DNA from 3 places in the Pseudomonas sp. CBS genome. Region 2 is predicted to be linked to each of the others. Evidence: riboswitches for the same ligand, from Rfam matches in the RefSeq annotation. Region 2 holds a riboswitch; each other region holds the start of a gene.
The links. Region 2 has a riboswitch for cobalamin ahead of NVB75_RS00195 (CbtB-domain containing protein). Riboswitches for the same ligand answer to the same signal wherever they lie in the genome.
Positions count from the first base shown of each region.

Region 1: linked by a shared signal. The riboswitch ahead of cobO (cob(I)yrinic acid a,c-diamide adenosyltransferase) and the one ahead of NVB75_RS00195 (CbtB-domain containing protein) in region 2 are both predicted to bind cobalamin.
Region 3: linked by a shared signal. The riboswitch ahead of NVB75_RS06935 (TonB-dependent siderophore receptor) and the one ahead of NVB75_RS00195 (CbtB-domain containing protein) in region 2 are both predicted to bind cobalamin.

Region 1 covers NZ_CP102929.1:6,120,255-6,126,626, reverse strand. Annotated here, with positions in the region: gene NVB75_RS27995 (cobyric acid synthase) at 1-607, opposite strand, end outside; gene cobD (threonine-phosphate decarboxylase CobD) at 604-1,593, opposite strand; gene cbiB (adenosylcobinamide-phosphate synthase CbiB) at 1,586-2,494, opposite strand; gene bluB (5,6-dimethylbenzimidazole synthase) at 2,491-3,141, opposite strand; gene NVB75_RS27975 (cobyrinate a,c-diamide synthase) at 3,138-4,529, opposite strand; gene cobO (cob(I)yrinic acid a,c-diamide adenosyltransferase) at 4,526-5,137, opposite strand; cobalamin riboswitch at 5,216-5,455, opposite strand; gene NVB75_RS27965 (sorbosone dehydrogenase family protein) at 5,555-6,372, shown strand, end outside.
Region 2 covers NZ_CP102929.1:54,074-60,445, reverse strand. Annotated here, with positions in the region: gene NVB75_RS00205 (helix-turn-helix domain-containing protein) at 1-5, opposite strand, end outside; gene fabF (beta-ketoacyl-ACP synthase II) at 119-1,387, shown strand; cobalamin riboswitch at 1,424-1,640, shown strand; gene NVB75_RS00195 (CbtB-domain containing protein) at 1,735-1,923, shown strand; gene NVB75_RS00190 (CbtA family protein) at 1,935-2,633, shown strand; gene NVB75_RS00185 (cobalamin biosynthesis protein) at 2,630-3,022, shown strand; gene cobM (precorrin-4 C(11)-methyltransferase) at 3,105-3,851, shown strand; gene nfuA (Fe-S biogenesis protein NfuA) at 4,782-5,366, opposite strand; gene NVB75_RS00170 (acyltransferase) at 5,426-6,372, opposite strand, start outside.
Region 3 covers NZ_CP102929.1:1,530,314-1,536,685, reverse strand. Annotated here, with positions in the region: gene NVB75_RS06945 (ABC transporter substrate-binding protein) at 1-455, opposite strand, end outside; gene NVB75_RS06940 (ferredoxin) at 452-784, opposite strand; gene NVB75_RS06935 (TonB-dependent siderophore receptor) at 796-2,730, opposite strand; cobalamin riboswitch at 2,824-3,033, opposite strand; gene lexA (transcriptional repressor LexA) at 3,135-3,752, shown strand; gene imuA (translesion DNA synthesis-associated protein ImuA) at 3,752-4,363, shown strand; gene NVB75_RS06920 (DNA polymerase Y family protein) at 4,371-5,786, shown strand; gene NVB75_RS06915 (error-prone DNA polymerase) at 5,762-6,372, shown strand, end outside.

The DNA of each region.
Region 1 (6,372 bases), 1.2 Mb from region 2:
GCGCAATATCCCCGCGAAACCGGTTGATGATGAAGCCTTTGACCCGCGCTTGTTCGGTGGGCGACAACAATTCCAGCGTGCCCACCAGGTGCGCAAACACCCCGCCGCGATTGATGTCGGCAATCAGCAGCACCGGGCAGTCCACCGCTTCGGCGAAGCCCATGTTGGCAATGTCGTTCGCCCGCAGATTGATCTCGGCCGGCGAACCTGCACCCTCGACCATCACCACCGGGTACGCCGCACTCAACCGCGCATGGGAGGCCAGCACCGCTTGCATCGCGATGGCTTTGTAATCGTGATAAGCCACGGCATTCATGGTGGTCACGGCGCGCCCGTGGATGATCACTTGGGAGCCCGTGTCGCTGTTGGGTTTGAGCAGCACCGGGTTCATGTCGGTGTGGGGCGCCAGGTTCGCGGCCTGGGCCTGCACCGCCTGGGCTCGGCCGATTTCGCCGCCTTCGGCAGTCACGGCGCTGTTGAGTGCCATGTTCTGGGGTTTGAAGGGCACCACCGGGATGCCCTGGCGCACCAGCCAGCGACACAGCGCGGTCACCAACGTGCTTTTGCCCGCGTCGGATGTGGTGCCCTGCACCATCAAGGTACTCATGAGGCTTCCCTGTAGGCGCTCAGCGCCTGTTCCAGCCGTAACCAGTCGGCCTCGGTATCCGGCAGGCCGAAACGCAAGCTGCTGTTGTCGACAAACAGGCGCAGCAAAATACCGCGCTGGGCCATGAATTCATGCAGCTGCTCTGCCCGGTCCGTGATCATCCACTGGAACAACCCGCAGCCACCCTGAGGTCGCAAGCCATGGCGTTCAAGTACGTCAAACAGACGCTGGCTGGCCGACTCGCAACGCAACCGCTGTTGCGCATGGCCGACGGTATCGCGCAGGCACACTTGCCCAAGCACCCGCGTCGGCCCGCTGACGGCCCAAGGCCCCACCTGTTCGGCGAGCAGCTTGAGCAGCTGGCGCTCGGCCAGCACAAACCCTAGCCGCACGCCGGCCAGGCCGAAGAATTTGCCAAAGGAGCGCAGCACAATCAGGCCAACTTGATGGGCTTGGCTCGCCAGGCTCAGTTGCGGGGTGATGTCCATGAACGCTTCGTCCACCACCAGCCAGCCGCCACGCTGGGCCAACCGAGCATGCCAGTCCAGCAGGCGTTGCGGCGGCAGGCTCAGGCCGGTGGGGTTGTTGGGGTTGACCACCACCAATACGTCGAGGCCGTCGAGGAAGAAGTCGACTTCCTGCTCCAGTACTTCGCGCACGATATAGCCGGCGCGACGCCAGGCTTCAGCATGCTCGGCGTAGCACGGCGACAGCACACCGACCTTGCCCGCCCGGCGCAGCCGCGGCAGTAACTGGATTGCGGCCTGGGAACCGGCCACCGGCAGTACATGGGGGGCGCCGTAATATTCGCAGGCGGCCTGTTCCAGGCCGTCATCGGTTTCAGGCAGGCGCGCCCAGGCCCGCAGCGGGATGTCCGGGATCGGAAACGGCCATGGCGCCAGGCCACTGGACAGGTCCAGCCAATCGCCCTCTGCAATCCCGTATTGCAACGCCGCCTTGCGCAAGCGGCCACCGTGCTCAAGCATAAAATTCAGCCCCCACACACAGGATCAGCAACCAAAGCCACACGCCGCGTTGCACCAGTTGCCAGCCACGCTCGATGGAATCCGCATCCGCGGGCGGGCCTTCGCCCAGTTGCGGGCGCTGGTGCAGCTCGCCGTGATAAATCGCCGCGCCACCCAGCTCCACGCCAAGGGCGCCAGCGCCTGCCGCCATCACCGGGCCGGCGTTGGGGCTGTCCCAGGTCGGGCCCTGAGTGCGCCAGCATTTGAGGGCCAGGCGGGTTTTGCCCAGCAGCGCGTAGGTCAACGCCACCAGGCGCGCCGGAATGTAGTTGAGCACGTCGTCGATCTTTGCTGCGGCCCAGCCGAAACGCTCAAAGCGTTCATTGCGATAGCCCCACATGGCATCCAGGGTGTTGCTCAGTCGATAGAGCACCACGCCGGGCACGCCAGCGACCACAAACCAGAACAGTGCAGCGAACACCGCATCGCTGCCGTTTTCCAGCACCGATTCGGTGGCCGCGCGGGCCACTTCCGTTTGGTCCAGTTCGCTGGTCTGGCGGCTTACCAGGTAGCTGACACGCTTACGGGCCTCGTCCAGGTCATCGCTGCGCAGCGCCTGCGCGACCGGCAGCACGTGTTCACCGAGGCTGCGCATGCCCAGGGCGCAGTACAGCGCGAGGATTTCCAATACCCAGCCGATATACGGCGCCCACGACAGGGCCGTGGCCAGCAGCGTCAGCGGCACCACTGCGATCACCCACGCGGTGACGCCATGACTGCGCCAGCCACGGCCGCCGGAGTTGAAACGCTGCTCGATACGCTCGGCAAAATTGCCGAACGCTACCAGCGGATGCCAGCGCCTGGGCTCGCCCAGCAGCGCATCCAGCGCCACCGCAGCGACACTCAGCAAGGCCACACTCATTGACTCACTCCCCAAACATTCTCGTACAACATGTCACTCAGTGGCCGTGGTTCGGTCCAGCCTTCGAGCTGCAACATCGGTGCCGGGTAGAACTCGGTCACCGGGCCCAGGCACAACACGGCCAGCGGCTTGGCGCCGGGCGGCAGGCCCAGCAGGTCGGCCAGGGCCTGGGGCTCGAACAACGAGACCCAGCCCATGCCCAGCCCTTCGACGCGGGCGGCCAGCCATAGATTCTGGATCGCGCAGGACAACGACGCCATGTCCATTTCCGGCAAGGTACGGCGCCCGAAGATATGCCGTTCGCGATCGTCCATCAACGCCGCCACCAGTACTTCGGCACAGTCGTTGATGCCTTCGACCTTGAGCTTCATAAACTGGTCGGAGCGCTCGCCAAGGGCTTCGGCGGTGCGTACGCGTTCTTCTTCCACTAGCTGCTGGATCTGGCCGCGCAGGTTGCGGTCGCTGATGCGGATAAAACGCCAGGGCTGCATCAAGCCGACGCTCGGCGCCTGGTGGGCGGCTTGCAGCAGGCGGTGGAGCAATTCAGGCGCGACGGTGCCACCGCTGAAGTGGCGCATGTCACGGCGTTCGGCGATGGCGCGGTAGACGGCTTCGCGGTCGGCTTCCGGAAAGGCGTTGTCCGTCATGGCCTCATCGCGGGCAAGCCCGCTCCCACCGTAGATTGCGTTTCAACTCGGTCAAGTGTGGGAGCTGGCTTGCCTGCGATGGCGGTCTCAAGGCTTGGCGCAAACAGGGCAGCCACCGCTGTCGGGTTGGACGGGAAGTAAAAGTGCACGTAGGAAGCCGTCATCCGGCCCTGACGATAAACCGCCTCGGCGCCGCGCCCGCCATTCGGGCTCAGGCCCCGGGCAATCGGCTGCCATTCTGTGCTGGTCAACGAGTGATGATAAGTGTGGCCACGCAGCAGGCCTTCGGGCAGTTCGACGTTTTGCAGGGCCAGCGCCGCCAGACGTTTCTGCATCACGGCATCACCCTGGAGCAGGCCCACCAGTTCGGCACGGGTGCCGTCGACATCGGTGAGCGAGTCCAGCAGATAGAGCATGCCGCCGCATTCGGCCAGCAGCGGCTTGCCGGCAGCGTGATGGGCGCGAATGGCGGCCAGCATCGGGGTATTTTCCGACAGCGCCTGGTGATGCAGTTCCGGGTAACCGCCCGGCAGGTAGAGGCTGTCAGCGTCGGGCAACGCGCGGTCGCGAATCGGCGAGAAGAAGCACAGCTCGGCGCCCATCGCCCGCAGCAGGTCGAGGCTGGCACCGTAGGTAAAGGCGAAGGCTTCGTCGCGGGCCACGGCAATGCGCACACCGGCCAGCAACGGTTGGGTCTCGATCAACTCGGGTGCGGCGAATTCCACCGGCGGTGGCAGCGCTACCTCGCAACTGCTGCCCAAGGCCTGGGCGGCGGCGTCGAGTCGTAGATCAAGGTCGTTCAATTCGCTGGCCTGCACCAGGCCAAGGTGGCGGCTGGGCAACTCGATACCGGTTTCCCGGGACAGCGCGCCGTACCAGCGCAGGCCTTCGGTAAGGCTGCCTTCGAGCAATTGCGCGTGGCGCAGTGTGCCGACGCGGTTAGCCAGCACACCGGCGAACGGCAGGTCCGGCTGGTAACGCGCCAGGCCCAATGCCAGGGCGCCGAAGGTCTGGGCCATGGCCGTGCCGTCGATCACCGCCAGTACCGGCACGCCAAAGTGCCGCGCAAGGTCGGCGCTGGACGGCGTGCCGTCGAACAAGCCCATCACGCCTTCGATCAGGATCAGGTCGGCTTCCCCCGCCGCTTCCCACAGCAACCGGCGACTTTCCTGCTCGCCCACCATCCACATGTCCAACTGATAGACCGGCGCACCACTGGCGCGCTCGTGGATCATCGGGTCGAGAAAGTCCGGGCCGCATTTGAACACCCGCACCTTGCGCCCCAGGTTGCGGTGCAAACGGGCCAGCGCGGCGGTGACGGTGGTTTTGCCCTGGCCGGACGCCGGTGCGGCGATCAGCACAGCAGGACAGTGACGGGGCTGGTTCAAAGTTCGATGCCTTTCTGCGCCTTGATACCGGCCTGGAAGGCGTGCTTGAGCATGCCCATTTCAGTCACGGTGTCGGCCATTTCGATCAATTCGGGTTTGGCGCCTCGGCCAGTCACCAGCACGTGCTGCATCGGCGGGCGGGCTTGCAGGTCGCCGAGTACCTGGTCCAGGTCGAGGTAGCCGTGCTTGAGGGCGATGTTCAGCTCGTCCAGCACCACCAGGCCGATGGCCGGGTTCTGCAGCATTTCCCGGGAGACCGCCCAGGCGGCTTCGGCGGCCACGATGTCGCGCGCACGGTCCTGGGTTTCCCAGGTAAAACCTTCGCCCATCACGTGGAAGCGCACCTGCTCGGGGAAACGCCGGAAGAACAGTTCTTCGCCGGTGCTATTACGGCCCTTGATGAACTGCACCACGCCGCATTGCATGCCGTGGCCCATGGCTCGCGCCAGCATGCCAAAGGCAGAACTGCTCTTGCCTTTGCCGTTGCCGGTGAGCACCAGCAGCAACCCGCACTCGTTCGGTGAGTTGGCAATGCGCTCATCAATCACGGCTTTTTTGCGCAGCATGCGCGCCAGGTGGCGTTCGTCACGATCGGGGGATTCAGTCATGGCAGCTCTCCGTTGGGGCTGGACAAAAACGGCGGGCAGGAAAAAGACAATACAGACAGCCAAGCATCGCCCACCGTGATGCTGTTGGATGGATCAGGCCGGTCTCCGGGCTCATGAGTGGCATGGGATGCCGAGGGTGCGCCTTCCCATATCGCGGGCGATACAGTGGCTTAAGGCACCGTCTTGACTCATTTACCGTTGCGGGGCAGCAGCGCCGGAATCGTGGCGGCACTGTAGAAAAGTGCGCTCACTCACCGGCTTCCCTGTTTCACTCAGTCGGCGCGTACGCCACAGAGCACCTGAAACAAGCCGCGAAGGTTAGTGGGTTGGGGGTGGAGCGTCAATTAAAGCCGGACATGCGCGTGAACCATCGGGCCGCTGCGCTCCTCTACCACTACAGGTATTAAGGAGAAAACCATGCACAAGACCCGACTTGCCCTACTGATCATGGTCGCCGGCACCCTCGCCGCCTGTGGTGAAAGCTCGACCCTTCAGGTGTCCGACGGCACCGGACCCTCGCCCAAACTGCCGGAGCCGAATAAAACCCTGATCCCCACGGTGAACATCGCCCCGGCCATCGGCTGGCCCGAAGGCGTCAAGCCAACTCCGGCCGCGGGCACCCAGGTGGCCGCGTTCGCCGAAGGCCTGGATCACCCACGCTGGCTGTACGTGCTGCCCAATGGCGACGTGCTGGTGGCGGAAACCAACGCGCCGCCCAAGCCGGATGATGCCAAGGGCATTCGTGGCTGGGTGATGGAGAAAGTCATGGGCCGTGCCGGGGCCGGCGTGCCGAGCCCGAACCGCATCACCCTGCTGCGGGACGCCGACCACGACGGCGTGGCCGAAACCCGTACGGTGTTCCTGGAGAACCTGAACTCGCCGTTCGGCATGACGCTGGTGGGCAACGACCTGTATGTCGCCGATTCGGACAAATTGCTGCGCTTCCCTTATCAGCCTGGGGAAACCTCGATCAAGGACGCCGGCACCACCGTCACCGACTTGCCGGGCGGCAGCATTAACCATCACTGGACCAAGAACGTGATCGCCAGCAAGGACGGCAGCAAGCTGTACGTCAGCGTGGGCTCCAACAGCAACGTCGGGGAAAATGGCCTGGAAGCGGAACAAGGCCGGGCCGCGATCTGGGAAGTGGACCGCGCCACCGGCCAACACCGCATCTTCGCCTCCGGCCTGCGCAACCCCAACGGCATGGCCTGGGAACCGCAAAGCGGCGCGCT
Region 2 (6,372 bases):
TGCATTGCAGTTCCTCTGTGGGGCGGCTACGGAAATTTAAGCTATCGGATGTTACTTTCATAATGATAGCTTCGTCCATGCAATGCTACCAACCTGAAATTTGCGGAGCTAAGCGATCATGAGTAAGCGAATTGTTGTGACCGGCATGGGTGCAGTGACCCCGCTGGCAACCGGCGTGGAAAAGACCTGGAAGCGCCTGCTGGCCGGTGAATCCGGGATTCGCAGGCTACCCGAGGCATTGATCGGCGACCTGGCAATCAGCATCGGCGGCCAAGTGCTCGACCGCACCCAAGACCCTGAAGCCGGCTTTGACCCGGACACTGTCATCCCGGCCAAAGAACAACGCAAGATGGACCGGTTCATCGTGTTTGCCCTGGCCGCCGCGCAAGAGGCCCTGGCCCAGGCGGGCTGGAGTCCGAAAACGCCCTCGCAGCAGGAACGTACTGCGACCATTATCGCTTCCGGCGTGGGTGGTTTTCCCGCGATTGCCGAGGCCGTCCGAACGGCTGACAGCAAAGGACCACGCCGCCTTTCGCCGTTCACGATTCCGTCATTCCTCGGCAACATGGCAGCCGGGCATGTGTCGATCCAGCATCAACTGAAAGGTCCGCTGGGCTCCCCCGTCACTGCTTGCGCCGCCGGCGTACAGGCGATTGGTGATGCCGCGCGCATGATCCGTGCAGGGGAAATCGACATCGCCGTGTGTGGCGGCGCCGAAGCCTGCATCCACCGGGTCAGCCTCGGCGGTTTTGCTGCGGCGCGTGCGCTGTCCAGCGATTACAACGACACGCCGGCACTGGCTTCGCGCCCGTTCGATCAAGGCCGCGATGGGTTTGTGATGGGCGAAGGTGCCGGGATATTGGTGATCGAGGAACTGGAGCATGCACTGGCTCGCGGGGCGACGCCTATCGCCGAGCTGGTGGGCTATGGCACCAGTGCCGACGCCTATCACATGACCTCGGGGCCGGAAGATGGCTCAGGTGCACGCCGGGCAATGGAGCTCGCGATTGCGCAAGCAGGGATCAGCGCCGCACAGATCCAGCACTTGAACGCCCATGCCACGTCGACCCCCGTAGGCGACAACGGCGAGCTGGCGGCGATCAATACGCTATTCGGTGCAAATGCCAGCGTCGCGATCAGCGCTACCAAGTCGGCGACCGGCCATCTGTTGGGCGCCGCGGGCGGGATCGAGGCGATCTTCACTGTGCTCGCCCTGCGCGATCAGATTGCCCCGGCGACCCTCAACCTGGACAACCCGGACCCCGCTGCCGAAGGACTGGATATGGTCCGTGGCCAAGCCCGGCCGTTGCCGATTGAATACGCGATTTCCAATGGATTTGGCTTTGGTGGCGTGAATGCCAGTGTGTTGTTCAAACGCTGGGGTTAACGCGGCGATTTGACGCCCATCGCCCGCCCATGCTCTCCTACACATCTTGTTTCGGGTGCCCTTCACAGGGTGAAACGGGAAACCGGTGAGTCATGTTCCTTTACTCAAGGGCGTGACGAGTCCGGTGCTGCCCCCGCAACGGTAAGCGAGTGAAGCGTCAAATCCACTGTGCCTCCAGGGCATGGGAAGGTGATGCTTTCAAGGCCCAGGCCCCTCGCAAGCCCGGAGACCGGCCCGAAAAAATCAGATAACAAACCCGCGGTGGGCGGGCGCTGTTCAGAACCCTGCGTGCCTGGCTCGTGGGGTTTTCATGCGCTCGTGCACCCTGAACCCTGAAGGGACGCGCCATGTCGATCATCAGCAGCACCGCCTCTACCGCCAGCACCACTGCCACCCTGAGCCAACGCCTGACCGCCGCCATCGGTGCGTCGATCCTCGGCGCGTGCCTGGTGTATTTCGCCGGTTTCTCGCACATCGAAGCGGTGCACAACGCCGCCCACGATACCCGCCACAGCGCCGCGTTCCCGTGCCACTGAGACCTGCCGACATGATCAAGCGTATTGCCCAAACCGCAGGTTTCACCGGTCTTCTGGCCGCCTTGCTGCTGACCTTGCTGCAAAGCTTCTGGGTTGCCCCACTGATTCTGCAGGCGGAAACCTTCGAAAAGGCCCCCGTGGCCACCGAAGTGCATGAGCATGCCGGCGCTGCGGCCCACAGCCACGACGCCGAAGCCTGGGAGCCGGAAGATGGCTGGCAGCGTGTGCTGTCGACCACGGGCGGTAACCTGGTGGTTGCCGTGGGTTTTGCCCTGATGCTTGCCGGCCTGTACACCTTGCGTGCACCAACCCGCACGGCCCAAGGCCTGCTGTGGGGCCTGGCCGGTTACGCCACCTTTGTGTTGGCGCCGACCCTGGGCTTGCCGCCTGAACTGCCGGGCACGGCGGCGGCAGACCTGGCGCAACGGCAGATCTGGTGGATCGGCACTGCCGCCTCCACCGCTGCCGGTATCGCGCTGATTGTGTTCGGTCGTAACTGGCTGCTGAAAATCCTGGGCGTGGCAATCCTGGCGGTGCCCCATGTGATTGGCGCTCCACAGCCGGAAGTCCACTCGATGCTCGCGCCGGAAGCCCTGGAAGCTCAGTTCAAGATTGCCTCGCAGTTGACCAACGTTGCCTTCTGGCTGGCGCTGGGGTTGATCAGTGCCTGGTTGTTTCGCCGTAACCGTGATGGTCAGTATTCGGCATGATCCTGGCGGTGGGCCTGGGTTGTCAGCGGGGTTGTTCTGTCGACGCCCTGCTTGAACTGTTCAATGCCGCCCTCGCCGAGGGTGGCATTGAGCGCCAGCGCGTCACTGCGCTGGCCAGCCTTGATCGCAAGCAGGATGAGCCGGGGCTACTTGAGTTGGCAGAGATTCTGGAGCTGCCTTTGGTGGTTTTCAGTGCGGCGCAATTGGCGCCCTATGAAGATCGATTGAGCCATAAGTCGGAGACGGTTTTTGCTTATACCGGTTGCTACGGCATCGCGGAAAGTGCCGCCCTGGCACTGGCAGAACACCTGTCCCAAGGCCCTGCTACCCTGCTGATCACCCGCAAAAAAACCGCCCAGGCCACCTTTGCATTGGCTTGCGCCGGCTGAATTCCCGATAATCGTCATCTTTGATCATGAGCAATCTTCATCTGGAGGGCTGCTCGCGTGCTTTTTTCACAGGAATGAATCCATGACTGTCTTTTTCATCGGCGCAGGCCCAGGCGACCCGGAACTGATCACGGTCAAGGGGCAGCGGCTGATTCGCAGTTGCCCGGTGATCATCTATGCCGGTTCGCTGGTGCCGGCGGCGGTGCTTGAGGGGCATCAGGCGGAGCTGGTGGTTAACAGTGCGGAGTTGCATCTGGAGCAGATCATTGGGCTGATCAAGACGGCCCATGAGAAAGGCCAGGATGTGGCGCGGGTGCATTCCGGGGATCCGAGTTTGTACGGGGCGATTGGGGAGCAGATTCGGCTGTTGCGGGAGCTGGGGATTGGGTTTCAGATCATTCCTGGGGTTACGGCGGTGGCGGCGTGTGCGGCGTTGCTGGAGGCTGAGCTGACGTTGCCGGACATTGCGCAGAGTGTGATTTTGACGCGGTATGCGGATAAGACGGCGATGCCTGAGGGTGAGGCGTTCAGTAGTTTGGCGCAGCATGGGACGACCATGGCGATTCACCTGGGGGTGAATCATCTGGAGAAGATCGTGGCTGAGTTGGTGCCTCACTATGGGGAGGATTGTCCGATTGCGGTGGTGCACCGAGCGACCTGGCCGGATCAGGATTGGGCCATTGGTACGCTGGCGGATATTGCCGGGAAGGTGGCGGCCAAGGGGTTTCGGCGTACGGCGTTGATTGTGGTGGGTCGGGTTTTGGCCAGTGATAGTTTTGGTGAGTCGTCGTTGTATCGTGCGGGGCATGCGCATTTGTATCGGCCCTGAGGGGGGATGGGGTACATATCCGTTATTTAGGTAACGGCGACTATGGGTTCCGCTCTTACAGCGGCTCACTTTTGAAGAGCGCAAAAGTAAGCAAAACGCTCTTGCCCCACCACTCGGCACCTCGCCTAGGCTCGGTGTGCCCTCACTCCGGCTTTGGACCGTGGGCCGCCGTCATGGGCCATCCCTGGCCCAGGACGGCTAACCTGGCGTCCTGCCAGGTTACCCACGCTCCAAAGCCTGCGTTCGGCCAGCGTGGTTTAACGGGGCGCCTAAGATCAAGATCAAAAGCAGATCAAGAGCACAGCGGCCTCCCGGCCGGCTTGAGTGTTAAAAGCCAAATCAAAATCTAAAGCGGGCACGGTCCAAAAAATGTGGGAGCGGGCTTGCTCGCGAAGGTCGTTAACGATGACGCGGGCATTCTGAATGAACGCGGCGCTCTCAGGTTTTTCGCGAGCAAGCCCGCTCCCACAGAAAAGCAGAGCCACCCCGACCGTAGCAGCTGTCGAGCGCCAGCGAGGCTGCGTGCCTTTGATCTTGATCTGCTTTTGATTTTGATCTGCGGGCCCCGTTAACCACGATGGCCGCAAGTAGGCACGGTGGAGCGGGTAAATCGGCAGGGAAGCCGATTTAGCCGCGCCGGGCCATGGATGGCCCGTCGCGGCGGCCCGCGGAATCGGGCCGGAGTGCGGGCATGCCGAGCCCAGGCGAGGCACCGAGTGGTGGGGCAAAGACCTTTTGGTTACTTTTGGGGCGTTTGCCAAAAGTGACCCGCTGTAAGAGCGGAACCATAAGCCGCCGTTACCTAAATAACGGATATGTACACAACATACCTAACCCAAAACCTCACAATCCCCACCCAACCCACTGAATCCAAACCAAAAAAAACGGCGCTCACGAGGCGCCGTTTTTCCACATCCGCAGCAAACACCCTTAGTAGTAGGCGTTTTCTTTCTGCGTATGGTCAGTCACATCCCGCACACCCTTGAGCTCCGGAACCCGCTCAAGCAGCGTACGCTCAATCCCCTCACGCAAGGTCACGTCCGCCTGGCCACAGCCCTGGCAACCGCCACCAAACTTCAACACAGCAATACCATCATCCACCACATCAATCAGGCTCACCTGACCACCGTGGCTGGCCAGCCCGGGATTGATCTCGGTCTGCAGGTAATAGTTGATGCGCTCGTTAATCGGGCTATCCGCATTAACGTTCGGCACCTTGGCGTTCGGCGCCTTGATGGTCAGCTGGCCACCCATACGATCAGTGGCGTAATCAACCACCGCATCGTCAAGGAACGCTTCACTGAACGCATCGATATACGCCGTGAAGCTTTTCAGCCCCAACGCCGTATCTTCAGGTTTTTCTTCTCCCGGCTTGCAATAGGCAATGCACGTCTCTGCGTACTGGGTGCCGGGCTGGGTGATAAAGACGCGGATCCCGATGCCCGGGGTGTTCTGCTTCGACAGCAGATCAGCCAGGTAATCGTGGGCGGCGTCGGTAATGGTAATAGCGGTCATGGAAACTCCTCGCAGGCTTGCCGGCAGTTTACGCCAAATTATTACCGAGGTACAAAGTCCTAGTATTTTTGTCGGAAAAGAACCAACCGTTCGTCGCCATCGAACCAGCCTTTGAGCCGACGATAACTGCCCTTTTCCAACCAGTGATAGCTGGCCAACGACCCAAGGGCGATCAACACCACGCACACGCCGAGCATCACGTAGGCGTTAACCCCATAACGCTGGGCAACAAAACCGCCGGCGGACAACACCAGCACGTGCATCAGATAGACCGAATAGGAACAGTCCCCCATCACCTTGAGCAGTCGGCTACGCTCGAAATAGCGTTCCATCGAAATACAGGCCACCACCAGCACCGCGCTCGGCAAGCCCCAGGTCAGGGCGCGAGGTGATGCCGGCCAGTGATAAATCGCCAGCAACGCACCGGCAATGCCCGCCAGGGGCAGCCACAGGCCGGGGCGAATCCAGCCCTTGCGATACAGCATGCCGATGCCAATTCCCAGCAAGAACTCGTACACGATGTCCGAACGATAAAAATCGCTGATCCAGCCAAACGACGTCCACGCCTGGCACACCGCGAACAACAATGCGCCCACCACCAGCACCCGCCACTGCCGCCGAAACAGCAGCGCCCAGGCAAACAGCACGTAGAAGAGCATCTCGTAGTTCAGGGTCCAGCCGACATTCAAGGTCGGGTACATCCCATAACCACCGGGATTTTCGGAAGGTATAAACAGCAAGGACATCAACACATGGGCCGCATCAACGCTCTGGTCCGGCAACACCGGCCGGGCAAACACCACCAACAGTGCCATCAACACCGTGTAGAACCAGTACGCCGGGACGATCCGCAGCAGGCGATACACCAGGAATCGCCAGGGCGGCAGCTGTTTGTTCTCGGTGGAAAGGAAGATCACCAGACCACTGATCACGAAGAACACATCCACGCCCGCCGCGCCCTTGTCGACAAACAGATGCCCCAGCGCCGAATCAGCCTGGAAACCAA
Region 3 (6,372 bases), 1.5 Mb from region 2:
CCGAGGGTAAACAGGTCGTTGCGAATATGCCCGAAGTAATCCAGCGAGTGCCCGTCGCACGCCGACTCCAGCAAGTACGACCCAACCCCGTTGCCTGCCAACCCTGTGCGGGAAGTAATGCCGGCGCCAAAGGCAGTGGCGAATCCACCGACCACCAGATCCGGTTTCTGCGCATAGAGCACTTCGCTGGACGGGTACTTGGACGCAATCACCGGCACGCCGAAATACTCGCCGTGTCGGTGGGCCACACCGTTGTCATCCAGATACGCCACGCCCACCAATGCCGTACCGACATCCAGCGCCAATAACAGGTCGGCCGCATGCTGGTTGAGGGCCACGATGCGCGAGGGCGGTGAGTGGGTGGCCGTCCAGTCCTGGTTGCAGTTGCGATAACGGTCCGCCAGCGCCAACGATGGGCAGAGCAGGGCGCCCAACAGCAACCACGACGCTTTCATGGGCGCTCCTTGATCAGCAAATCCTCGACGACTTCGCCGCCCACCAGGTGCACTTCCACCAGCCGTTGCACATCTGCGTTGCTGTGCACGCCGTACCAGCACGTGTCCGGGTACACCGTCACAATCGGGCCCAGGTTGCACGGGAACTGGCAGTGGGTGCGGGTCAACAGCACGCCGCCAGGTTTTTCGATGCGATCGTGTGCCAGCAGGTGGCGGCGCAGGGTTTTCCATAATTGCAGCGCGCCACGCTGGGTGCAGCGCGGGCCGGTGCACAGGAACACGTGACGGGCGTGGTCAGGCACATGGGACCAGTCCGGATGAGTTTCCACGGGCGTACTCATCAGAAGCGATACGTGTAGCGTACTTCGGAGGTGAACGGCCGCCCGAGGTTGTCGACGTTGCTGGCGCGGCTGGTGACGTAATCGCGGTCGAACAGGTTCTCTACCAGCAGGCTGACGCGGTGTTGGTGGGCGTTGTCGAGGTAGCGATAGGCGTCGGCGTCGACCACGGTGTAGTTGCCGTACTCGACCTTTTTCGAGCTGACAATATCGCCGATGTAACGCACGGCAGTACCGACGCCCCATAGGCGGTCCACCGATTCATAGCCGACCCGCGAGCGGGCGAAGAAGCCGGGAATATCGTTGAGGGTGACACCCGCGCGGGACTCGGTGAGGTTGCGGGTCATGTCGGCCTGCACGCTCCATTGCTCGTTTAGTTGCAGCTTGGCGTCGGCCTCGAAACCGCGCATCTGGATCTGCCCCTGGCCGTTGACCCACTGGATATCGTCCAGGGTGATCAGGTCGGTGATCTTGCGCTTGAACAGCGTCACGCTGGCGCTGAAGTCCCGCGCCAGCAGGCTGCCCTTATAGTCGATGCCCAGTTCGGCGTTGCGGCTCTTCTCCGGCTTGAGGTTGCGGTTGCCTTTCTCATCGTCTTCGTTGACGAACAGTTGCTCGGCATTCGGCAGTTTGTAGGCGGTGCCGTATTGGCCGCGCAGGGCCCAGTTGTCGTTGAGGTCGTAGAGCGAAGTAAGCATGCCGACGGTGGCGCTGTCGCCGCCGCTCATGGCTTCGTGGCGTACGCCGATGCTCGGGTGCCAGTTCGGCAACGCCTCGATAGTCGGGCGCAGTTGGGTGTACAGCGCGTGGGCCTGGGCCTTGTTGTCGTCGATGATCAATACATCGTCCTGGCCCTTGAACCACTGGTTGTCGGAACCGAATACCAGCACATGCTCACCGGGCAACACGGCCTTGCCTTCGGCCTGCACGCCCCAGTCGGTGAAGCCCCAGTAGTCGTTGTGGTTGATGACCTTGGTGCCGCCGCCTTCGACATTGTTGAGACGGGTGAAGCGCGTGTCCCAATCGTTGATATGCCCTTTGACGAAGTAGCTCAGGCGCTCGTTGATGGTTTGCTCGAAGGTCGCCGTAGCGATTTGTTGTACGCGGTCGTTGGTGGTCTTGTGGTTGTCCACCGGGCGGGCGAAATCGAGGTTGGCGTCGGCGTATTGGTAAAACAGTTCCAGGCGCGTGTCATCGCCAAACGACTGGATCGCCTTGGTGCCGAAGGTGGTGACTTCGTAGGAGCGCTTCTTGTCGGTGACATTTTTCATGTCGCGGTTGCGAAACGGCTGGTAGCCCTCGGAGGCGTTGCGGCTGACGTAGGCCAGCAAGCCGAGGTCGCCAAATCCGTTATTGAAAATCTTCTCGACCCGGGCGTCGCCGGTGGTGCCGCCGAAGGTGTCGGCACCCAGGTTCACCTCGCCGGACGCCTCGCGGGTTTGCGGGCTGCGGGTGACGATGTTGATCACCCCCGACACCGCCTGGGTGCCGAACAGCAGGCTCTGGCCACCCTTGAGCACTTCGATGCGCTCGATGGCGTTGGCGGGCAGGGTGTCCAGGTACAGGCCGCCGTACAGGCGGTTGTTCAGGCGCACGCCGTCCAGCAGGATCAGCGTGTCGTCGTTGCGCCCACCCAGCAGGGAATAAGTGCCGTAGTCGAACGGGCCATTCTTGGGTGCCACGTACAGGCCGGGGATGAACATCTGCATCACGCGCGACACATCGGCGGCGGGGCCGGCGCGTTCAATCTGTTCGCGGGTGACGATCTCAACCTTGCTGCCGTACTGGGCCATATCGGCCACGGTGGTAGACTCCACCGACGGTGCGGAAACGTTGAGTTGCTTGAGTTCCAGGGTGTTGTCGTCGGCCAGCAGCAGGGGGCTGAACAGGCAGCCGAACAACAGGCCGGGCACAGGAGTCTTGAAAGGTCGAATCATAGTCTTCTCGGAAAAGTATCTTTCGCGAAAAGCACGCACGAGTAGGCACCGAGCACACGCCAATACCGGCCCATGCCCGCCCACCGCAGGATTTTGCCAAACAGAATTCCAGGCCGGTCTCCGGGCTCACGCGTATGGACGCCTTCACCTTCCCATGGCGCGCAGGCCACAGTGGTGTGTCGAAGGGGTCACGCGTCTACCGTTGCGGGGGCAGCACCGGACTGGCTCAAAAAAAGAGCGGCACCGGTTTCCCGTTTCACCCCAAGCACGGCGGCAGGGGGCACCTGAAACAGGCCGGCATCTGAACATTCGAAAGACCGTTCGTCAACTTGGCGGGGACTTTTCCGGTGGCTGCATGGGAAGCGACTGACGGATATTGCCAGAAAATTCCCACAGGAGTACAAATGTACTCCATGACGACTCTAACGCCCCGCCGTACCGCCATCCTGACCTTTATCCGCGACCGTATCGCGCAGCAAGGCCAGTCTCCCAGCCTCGCCGAGATCGCCGAGGCGTTCGGCTTTGCCTCCCGCAGCGTGGCGCGCAAGCATGTGCTGGCGCTGACCGAGGGCGGTTTTATCGAGGTCAACCCCAACCAGGCGCGCGGCATTCGCCTGCTCAATCAGCCGGCGCGGCCGGAGCTGCTGGACATCCCGGTACTCGGCCGGGTGGCCGCCGGCTTGCCCATCGGCGCTGACGCTGAGGTGCACAACCGCCTCTTACTCGACCCGGCCATGTTCGCGAAAACCCCGGATTACCTGCTGCGGGTGCAGGGCGATTCGATGATCGAAGACGGCATCCTCGATGGCGACCTGGTGGGCGTACGTCGCAGTGCCGAGGCCTTGAACGGGCAGATCGTGGTGGCGCGCCTGGACGGTGAAGTCACCATCAAGCGCTTCGAACACGTCGGCGAGCGCGTGCGCCTGCTGCCGCGCAACCCCGCTTATCAACCCATCGTGGTGCGGCCCGATCAGGACCTGGCCATCGAAGGGGTGTTCTGCGGTTTGGTGAGGCAAGGCTGATGGGCGCCGTCGTTGCACTGGACTCGCTGTTCAATGGCGGCCGGGTCTGGAAAGGCCGGCCCGCCGCGCCGCCCGCCAGCGTCCATCCCACCGGGCTTGCGGCCCTGGATGCGGTGCTGCCCAGCGGTGGCTGGCCGGAAGCGGCGTTGAGCGAAATCCTGATGGCGAAGGAGGGCGTGGGCGAGTTGCAACTGGTGTGGCCGACCCTGGCGCGGTTGTCGGCGGCCGGCGAGCGCATCGTACTGGTGGCGCCGCCTTACACGCCGTACCCCCACGCCTGGCAAAACGCCGGGGTGGATGTACGCCAGCTTTCCGTGATCCAGGCCGATGAACGTGACGCCCTGTGGGCCGTTGAGCAATGCCTGCGCTCCGGCAGTTGTGGCGCGGTGCTGTGCTGGCCGCGCAAGGCCGATGACCGCGCCTTGCGCCGCTTGCAGGTGGCGGCGGAAACCGGCCAGACCCTGGCCTTTGCCTGGCGCTCCTTGAACGAGGCTATCAACCCGTCACCGGCCGCGTTGCGCCTGGCGGTGGAGGCGAGCCCTGCGCAAGTGCGGGTGCTCAAGTGCCGGGGCGGCCTGGCCCATCCCGCGCCCATTGCGCTTGGGCACTGAGGTTGGCATGCGCTGGGTGTGTATTGTCTTCCCGCAATTGGCGCTGGACGGGGTGCTGCGTCTGCGCCCCGAACCGGATCAGGCGTTGGCCCTGTTGGCCGGCACGCCGCAGCGGCGGGTGCTGCAAACCGTCAATGAGGCCGCGCGCAAACTCGGCCTGCGCCCGGGCCAATCCCTGACGGCAGCCCATGCCTTGACCAAGGCCTTTGCCTGCGCCGAATACGAGCCGGCACAGATCGAATACTGGCAGCAATTTCTCGCCGCCTGGGCCTACCGTTTCAGCTCCCAGGTCAGCCTGTATTACCCACGAGCGTTGTTGTTCGAGATCGAGTCGAGCCTGGGCCTGTTCGGGCCCTGGCCGTTGCTCGAAGCGCGCTTGCGCAAGGAACTGACTGACCTGGGGTTTCGTCATCGCATCATCGCCGCGCCGAACCCGGCGGCGGCGCGGATTCTGGCGAATGCCTACGACGGCCTGGCCGTGGCCGATGAGCACAGCCTGCAACAAGCCCTGGCGCCGATCCCCATCGATCGCGCCGGCCTCGACCCACACGCCGCCACCGCGTTGTCGCGTATGGGCCTGCGCACCCTGGCCCAGGTGCAGGCATTGCCCCGGCATACCCTGGCCCGGCGTTTCGACGCGGCGCTACTCAAGCACCTCGATGCATTGTGCGGGCAACGGCCCTTGGCCCTGGCGTTCTACCAACCGCCGGACCAGTTCGATGTGCGCATCGAGCTGAATTTTGATGTGCTGTCCCACCAGGCTTTGCTGTTTCCCTTGCGCCGTTTGACCGGCGATTTATCGGCGTTCCTGTGTGGCCGCGACAGTGGCGTGCAGCGCTTTGACCTGCACCTGGAGCACGCCGCAGAACCCGACACCGTCATCAAAGTCGGCCTGCTCAGCGCCGAGCGTGACGCAGCGATGCTGTTCGAACTGGCCCGCGGCCGCCTGGAGCAGGTGCAAGTCACCTCGCCGGTGCGTGGCTTTCGCCTGGTGGCCCAGGACCTGCCGGTGTTTGTGCCCCAGCGCCAGGACCTGTTCGACGAGCGCCCGCAACAAACCCTGCCGTGGGAACAACTGCGCGAACGCCTGCGGGCGCGGTTGGGGGACGAAGCGGTGCAAGGCCTGCGCTTTCACGCCGACCACCGCCCCGAATGCGCCTGGCAACCCGGTGCTGATCTTCGCCCGTGCTCACCCTCAAACAACGTGCAACGCCCGGGCTGGTTGTTGCATGAACCGACGCCCCTGGCCGAGCAAGGTCTGCACATCCTGATGGGCCCGGAGCGCATCGAATCCGGCTGGTGGGATGGCGCCGATGTGCGCCGCGATTATTACCTGGTGCGCACTCGTGCCGGCCAGCAAGGCTGGGCCTACCGCACCGTGGGCGAAAGCGGCACGCTGTGGCTGCAAGGCTGGTTCGCATGAAGTACGCGGAGCTGCATTGCCTGTCCAACTTCAGTTTCCAGCGTGGCGCCTCCAGTGCCCGCGAACTGTTCGAACGGGCCAAGCAGCAGGGCTACGCAGCGCTGGCGATCACCGATGAATGCACCTTGTCGGGTATCGTGCGTGCCTGGCAGGCGGCCAAGGCAGTCGAGTTGCCGCTGATTATCGGCAGCGAGATGCGCCTGGAAAATGGCCCGAAGCTGGTACTGCTGGTGGAGAACCTGGAGGGCTATCAGCACCTGTGCCGGCTGATCACCATCGCCCGCCGCCGTGCGGAAAAAGGTCACTACCGCCTGCTGCAGGAAGACTTCGCATCCGTGCAAGGTTTGCTGGCGTTATGGATGGTCGAAGACACCGACACCCAAGCCCATATCCAATGGCTGCGCAGCACATTTACCGATCGCCTGTGGCTGGCGGTGGAGCTGCATTGCGGCCAGAACGATGCCCGCCACCTTGAGCAACGTTTGAACCTGGCCGCCAGCCTGCACCTGCCGGCCGTGGCCTGCGGCGATGTGCATATGCATGTGCGTGGCCGCCGTGCCCTGCAAGACACCATGACCGCAATCCG